Regions from separate parts of the Kitasatospora sp. NPDC004669 genome, predicted to be linked through region 2. Evidence: riboswitches for the same ligand, from Rfam matches in the RefSeq annotation. Region 2 holds a riboswitch; each other region holds the start of a gene.
The links. Region 2 has a riboswitch for thiamine pyrophosphate ahead of thiC (phosphomethylpyrimidine synthase ThiC). Riboswitches for the same ligand answer to the same signal wherever they lie in the genome.

Region 1: another riboswitch for thiamine pyrophosphate. It lies ahead of ABZW30_RS00535 (cytosine permease); the one in region 2 lies ahead of thiC (phosphomethylpyrimidine synthase ThiC).
Region 3: another riboswitch for thiamine pyrophosphate. It lies ahead of thiO (glycine oxidase ThiO); the one in region 2 lies ahead of thiC (phosphomethylpyrimidine synthase ThiC).

The regions. Positions count from the first base shown of each region.
Region 1 covers NZ_JBEXKB010000001.1:110,752-113,007, forward strand. Annotated here, with positions in the region: gene ABZW30_RS00530 (trypsin-like peptidase domain-containing protein) at 1-782, opposite strand, end outside; TPP riboswitch at 1,013-1,161, shown strand; gene ABZW30_RS00535 (cytosine permease) at 1,154-2,256, shown strand, end outside.
Region 2 covers NZ_JBEXKB010000001.1:322,471-324,726, forward strand. Annotated here, with positions in the region: gene tenA (thiaminase II) at 1-442, shown strand, start outside; gene ABZW30_RS01485 (DUF5326 family protein) at 636-836, shown strand; TPP riboswitch at 1,035-1,169, shown strand; gene thiC (phosphomethylpyrimidine synthase ThiC) at 1,164-2,256, shown strand, end outside.
Region 3 covers NZ_JBEXKB010000031.1:67,082-69,337, reverse strand. Annotated here, with positions in the region: gene ABZW30_RS24755 (FAD-dependent oxidoreductase) at 1-1,132, opposite strand, end outside; TPP riboswitch at 1,257-1,369, shown strand; gene thiO (glycine oxidase ThiO) at 1,373-2,256, shown strand, end outside.

The sequences.
Region 1 (2,256 bases), 210 kb from region 2:
GGGCCGCCGGGGTAGCCCGCGCCGCCCGAGGTGGCGTCGTGGCCGGCGCCCCAACCGCCGAGCGGCTGGCCGGCACCGAACGGGTGGTGGCCGTGGGCGGCGGGCGCACCGGCGGGCGCGGCGCCGTAGGGCTCCTGGCCGGCGGCGGCCGGAGTGCCGTACGGCTCGTGGGCAACCGCGGCGGGGGCCCCGTACGGCTCCTGCGCACCGGCGGCGGGCACGCCGTGGGACGGCGTCGCGTACGGGTTGGCAGCCGGCGGCAGGGCCGGGGCGGCCGGGGCCGGCGCAGCAGCCGGCGCGGCGGGGGCCGCCGCGCCGGGCGCGACGGGCGGCGCGGGCGGCAGCACCGGCGGCGGGGCGTCGATGTAGCCGGTGACCGGGTCGACCGCAGGCTCCTCGGCGGGCGCCGCCGGGGCCTGCGGCGCCGGGACCTTGGTGAAGGCCACGGTGGGCTTGTGCCCGCCCTCGGCGGGAACGGCCTCGGCAGCCGGAGCCTCCGGGGCGGCCTCGGCCGCAGCCGGCTCGGGCTTGGCCTCCGGCTCCGGGACCCGGCTGAACGCCATGGTCGGCTTGTGCCCGCCGCCCGGAGCGCCGTCGGCCGGCGCCGCGTCAGCGGCTTCCGGCTTGGCCTCGGGCTCGGGCTCGGGCACCCGGCTGAACGCCATCGTCGGCTTGTGGCCGCCCTGAGCGGTGCCGTCGGAGGCGGACCCAGCCTCCTCCTGGGGACCCGCGGGCTGCTCCCCCTGCGGCCCGGTGGGCCCAACCTCGCGCTCGGTGCTCACGGACGACCTCCATAGCTGACAGAACCAAGAACCATAGTTTTTCGCACCGACGATTCGATTGCCGTAAGGACCCCTCTGAAGAACTCATAAGAATCCTTAGCCGGCACCGACGACGGCGCCGACGGGTGACCGTCGAGGGCTCCCCTCCCCCCGCCCGGACGTTCCGCGATGCGGACCGCGCACCCCGTGGCCTTTGGCGTTCGTACCCGTGCCGGTTAGCCTGTCGCTCCAAACTGACACGCGGGAGCTTGGACCGACCAGGCTGAGAGTGCGCATGTCGACCGTACGCCAAGGCAAGAACCAGCGGACCGTCGAGGGGGCGCTGACCGCCGGAACCTGTCCGGGTAATGCCGGCGTAGGGAGTATCGGCCATGCCGCCTGCTTCGCCATCCTCTTCTTCGAACGCGCCCGCGTCCAAGGATTTCCCCGATCTTCCGGCGGACTCGGCTGCGGCCGCCGCCCCCGCGACCGACGAGCGGGTCGAGGCGCCGCTGGTGCTGGACACCGAGCCGCCGCGCACCCTGCGCTTCCGGGACCACTTCGCGCTCTGGATGAACCTGGGCGTCAGCCTGATCGGTTTCTCCACCGCCGCCACCGTGCTCGGCGAGAAGGGCAGCGAGCTGTCGCTGGCCGCCGCGGTGACCGCGATCGTGGCCGGTACGGCGGTCGGCACCGCGATGCTCGGCGTGGCCGCGCTGATCGGCGCCCGGACCGGCGCCCCCGCGATGGCCAACCTGCGCGGGCTGTTCGGCACCCGGCTGTCCTACCTGCCGACCGTGCTGAACATCGTCCAGTGCATCGGCTGGGGCGTGTTCGAGCTGCTGACCATCTCGGCGGGCGCGCAGACCGTCGCCCACACCAGCGGCTACCGCTGGCTGTTCGTGCTGCTCGCGGGCGCGCTGACCACCGCGCTGACGATCTGGCCGCTGGGCTCGATCGCGGTGCTGCGACGCTTCGTGGCCGGCGCGGTCGCCGTGGCGATGGTGTACTTCACCGTCCAGCTGGGCCGTCAGGGCGTGCCGGACCCGGGCGCGGGCAACTGGAAGGGCTTCCTCGGCGCCACCGACGCGATGATCGCGGTGTCGGTCTCCTTCGTCCCGCTGGCCGCCGACTACACCCGGCACTCGCGCACCGCGCGCTCGGCCTTCTGGGGCAGCTTCTCCGGCTACACGATCGCCCAGGTGTGGTGCTACGTGCTCGGCCTGATGGCGCTGCTGCAGTCCGGCGGCGACCCGGACAAGCTCTTCGACTCCTTCCTCGGCGTCTGGGCCGGCTGGCTGTTCCTGCTGGTGCTGGTGCTGCGCGAGACGGACCAGTCCTTCGCCAACGTGTACTCGACCGCGATGTCGCTGCAGAACCTGCTGCCGCGGGTGGACCGCCGGGTGCTGAGCGGCGGGATCGGCGTGCTGACCACCGTGCTGGCGCTGCGGATCGACAAGTTCACCGACACCTACAGCAACTTCCTCGGCCTGAT
Region 2 (2,256 bases):
CGCGGTCGGCGCGCTGGCCGCCGAGCAGGGCATGCACGCCGAGTTCCTCACCGCCTTCGGCGGCACCGCCGAGGAGGCCGCCGCCGAACCGGTGCTGCCCACCACCCGGGCCTACACCAGCTACCTGCTGGCCACCGTCTACGGCGGGTCCTTCGCCGAGGCGCTCGGCGCGGTGCTGCCCTGCTACTGGATCTACGCCCGGGTCGGCGAGGCGCTGCTCGCCCAGGGCTCTCCCGACCCGCTGTACGCCAAGTGGATCGCCACCTACGGCGACGAGGCCTTCCAGTCCGTGGTGCGCCGGGTGCTGGCGCTCACCGACCGGCTCGGCGAGGAGCTCTCCACGGCCGAACGCCGCAAGGTGGTCGAGCACTTCAGGACCACCTCGCGCTACGAGTGGATGTTCTGGGACGCCGCCTGGCGCGGGGAGCGCTGGCCGGTCTGACCCCCGTCCGGGGGGTGTCCGACCCCGACCTCTCGGGGGTTGTCCCGGGGGTCGGGGTCGGGGTGATCTCGGGGTTCTCTCCGGGCCGTTGGGCCTCGTTCCGGCGCTGCGGCCACCGTACGATCGAAGCATCGAAAGCAAGCGGGATGCGGCACCGGACGGCAGCCGGCCCGAGGGGAGAAGAGGAACCGACATGGCTGAGCTCTGGAAGTCGCTGCCCTCCTGGGTGCGCAACATCGTCATCCCGGTGCTGGTCCTGGTGCTGGCCTGGAACATCATCGCCTTCGTCTTCGGTGTGGTCGGCGCCCTGCTGAGCATCCTGATCAAGCTGCTGGTCGTGGTGGGCATCGCGGCGGCCGTGGTGATCCTGGTGAAGAAGGCCGCGAAGCACTGAACCCGCTCCGCCGCCCCGTCCGGGGAGCACGGCGGAGCACCTCCGGAGGCCCGGCACCCCGTCCGCGGGGGCCGGGCCTCGGCCTTTTCGGCCGCCGGCCGGGCCGCGCCGGCCGCGGTGCCGGATTTCCCTCCGAAGGCCGTCTGGACCTGCGGCGATCGGCTCGCTACCGTGTTGGGCGTCATGTGCAGGCAACACCGCCTGCGACGCGGGAGCTCGGAGCACCGGGCTGAGAGGGCGCTGACCGGGACGTCGACGGACGGACCGACGGCTGCGTCGACCGCAGGAACCTGACCGGGTAATGCCGGCGTAGGGAGTAGAGGTCAGATGACCACGTTCGAAGCACAGCCGCAGTCTGCCCAGGGCGCCCCCAGCAGCGAGCGCACCGGCTACCCCACCCCGGCCTGGCGCAAGGCCTACCGGGACGGGTCCCGCCCGGACCTGCGGGTGCCGTACCGCGAGGTGCAGCTCACCAACGGCAGGACCGTGCCGCTGTACGACACCTCCGGCCCGTACACCGACCCGTCGTACGAGCCCGACGTGCGGCGCGGTCTGCCCGCCCTGCGCGACCCCTGGATCCGCCAGCGCGGCGACGTCGAGGAGTACGACGGCCGCGAGGCGCGCCCCGAGGACGACGGGATCAAGCACACCTCGCCGCGCGGCGGCAACCTGCGCAACCTGGACGCGGTCTTCCCCGGCCGCCCGCGCCGCCCGCTGCGCGGTCGCGGTGGCGTTGCCGTCACCCAACTTGCCTACGCCAAGCGGGGCGTGGTGACGCCGGAGATGGAGTTCGTGGCGCTGCGCGAGGGCCTGGAGCCCGAGTTCGTGCGCGACGAGGTGGCCCGCGGCCGTGCCGTCATCCCGGTCAACGTGAACCACCCCGAGGTGGAGCCGGCCATCATCGGCACCAACTTCCTGGTGAAGATCAACGCCAACATCGGCAACTCCGCCGTCACCTCCTCGATCGAGGAGGAGGTGGAGAAGATGACCTGGGCCACCCGCTGGGGCGCCGACACCGTCATGGACCTCTCCACCGGCCGCAACATCCACACCACCCGCGAGTGGATCCTGCGCAACTCCCCCGTGCCGATCGGCACCGTGCCGCTCTACCAGGCCCTGGAGAAGGTCGACGGCAGGGCCGAGGACCTGAGCTGGGAGGTCTACCGGGACACCATCATCGAGCAGTGCGAGCAGGGCGTCGACTACATGACCGTCCACGCCGGCGTGCTGCTGCGGTACGTCCCGCTCACCGCGCGCCGCAAGACCGGCATCGTCTCGCGCGGCGGCTCGATCATGGCCGCGTGGTGCCTGGCGCACCACAAGGAGAACTTCCTCTACACCAACTTCGAGGAACTCTGCGACATCCTGGCCTCCTACGACGTCACCTTCTCGCTCGGTGACGGCCTGCGCCCCGGCTCGA
Region 3 (2,256 bases), on a different contig from region 2:
CGATCAGCTTCCGCCCCTGGGTCAGGTCACGCGGCCGGTCGACGGCCAGCAGCGCGCTCGGCACCCCGTCGCGCAGCCAGAGCACCGACCAGGAGGCGTCCTGCGGGCTGCCGCGCCACAGCAGCTCGTCCCCCTCGGCGTGCCGACCGGCGTACTGGACCATCCGCCCGAACTGCTCGGACCAGAAGTACGGCACCGGGTCGTACGCCGCGTCCGCCCCGAGCACGGCGGCGGCCGCTGCCTCGCCCGACTGCAGCGCGTGGTCCCAGTGCTGGACGGCCAGCCGGAGGCCGGAGCGGGCCGACGGGTAGCTGACGCAGTCCCCGGCCGCGAAGACACCGGGCAGGCCGGTGCGCAGCGCCTCGTCCACCACGACCGCGCCGGTCCCGTCCAGCTCGATGCCCGAGTCGGCCAGCCAACCGGTCGCGGGCCGGGCGCCGACGCCGACCACCACCTCGTCGGCGGGCAGGTGCGAACCGTCCGCCAGCAGCACCGCCCCCGGCTCGACGGCGGCCACACCGACCCCGCAGCGCAGCTCGACCCCGGCCTCGGCGTACCAGGCGGCCATCGCCGAGCCGACCTCGGACGGCAGCGCGCCCGGCACCGGCGCCGGGCCGGCCTCGACCACGGTCACCTCGCAGCCGGCCTGCCGCGCGGCGGTGGACACCTCGGCGCCGATCCAGCCCGCGCCGACCAGCACCAGTCGCAGCCCCGGGCGCAGCAGCGCGCGCAGCGCCAGCGCGTCGTCCAGGGTGTGCAGCAGGTGCGCGCGCTCGGCGCCGGGCAGGACGCGCGGGACGGCGCCGGTGGCGATCACCAGCGAGTCGTACGGGAGGTCGCCGCCGTCGGTGTGCAGCACGCCGGGGGTGAGGCCGGTGGCGCGGCGGCCGGTGAGCAGTTCGATGCCGAGCTGCCCGTAGTCGATGTCCAAGGTGGTGGCGTCGGCCTTGCCGAGCAGCACGTCCTTGGAGAGCGGCGGCCGGTCGTACGGCGCGTGCGGCTCCTCGCCGACCAGTGTGATCCGCCCCCGCCAGCCGCCCTGCCGCAGCTTCAGGGCGCACTGCGCCCCGGCCAGCCCGGCTCCGACGACGACCACCTGATCCGTTCCGCTCAGCTCTGCCACGCCCGTCACTGTACTCAGCGCCGCGCGGGCACCCGGCGGCCGTCCACCCCCGGACCCCGACGGCGAGCTCCCCGCTCACCCGTCCCGCCCCTCACACGACCCTTCGGCCGGGCCGACCCCCGGCGTTAAGGTGGGTGGACCACACGGGAGCCCGGCGTACCGGGCTGAGAGGCGGGCTGGCACGGCCCGCGACCGTCCGAACCTGATCCGGGTCATACCGGCGAAGGGAGAAGAGCAGCTTTGTCACGCTTGCCATCAGGCGCCCACGCCGACGTGCTGGTGATCGGCGGGGGCATCGTCGGCCTCGCCGTCGCATGGCGCGCCGCGCAGCGCGGGCTGCGGAACGTGATCGTGGTCGACCCCTCCCCCGGCGGCGGGGCCGCCGGGGTCGCGGCCGGGATGCTCGCCCCGGTCACCGAGCTGCAGTACGGCGAGGAGCCGCTGCTGCGCCTCGGCATGGCCTCGAACGAGCGGTACGCGGCCTTCGCCGCCGAGCTCACCGAGGCGAGCGGCGGCGAGGACACCGGCTACCGCCGCTGCGGCACGGTCGCCGTCGCACTGGACTCCGACGACCGCGAGGAACTGCGCGAACTGCACGCCTTCCACCAACGGCTCGGCCTGGAGTCGAGCTGGCTGACCGGCCGGGAGGCCCGCAGACTGGAGCCGATGCTGGCCCCCGGCGTGCGCGGCGGCCTGCACGTCGCGAACGACCACCAGGTGGATCCCCGGCGGCTGCTCACCGCACTGCTGCTGGCCGGTGAGCGCGCGGGCGTCGTCGCTCGGCGCACCGAGGCCGTCGAGCTGCTGGTCGAGGACGGCCGCGCGGTCGGCGCCCGGCTCGGCACCGGGGAGACGGTGACCGCCGATCAGATCGTGCTCGCCGCGGGACCGCACAGCCACCGGCTGCCCGGCCTGCCCGAGGGCGTGCTTCCCGCGATCCGCCCGGTGAAGGGGCAGGTGCTGCGGCTCCGAATCCCCGACGCCTACCGGCCGTTCCTCTCCCGCAACGTCCGCGCGGTGGTGCGCGGCCGGCACCTGTACCTGGTGCCGCGCGAGAACGGTGAGCTGGTGATCGGCGCGACCACCGAGGAGCAGGGCTACGACACCACCGTCACCGCCGGCGGGGTGTACGA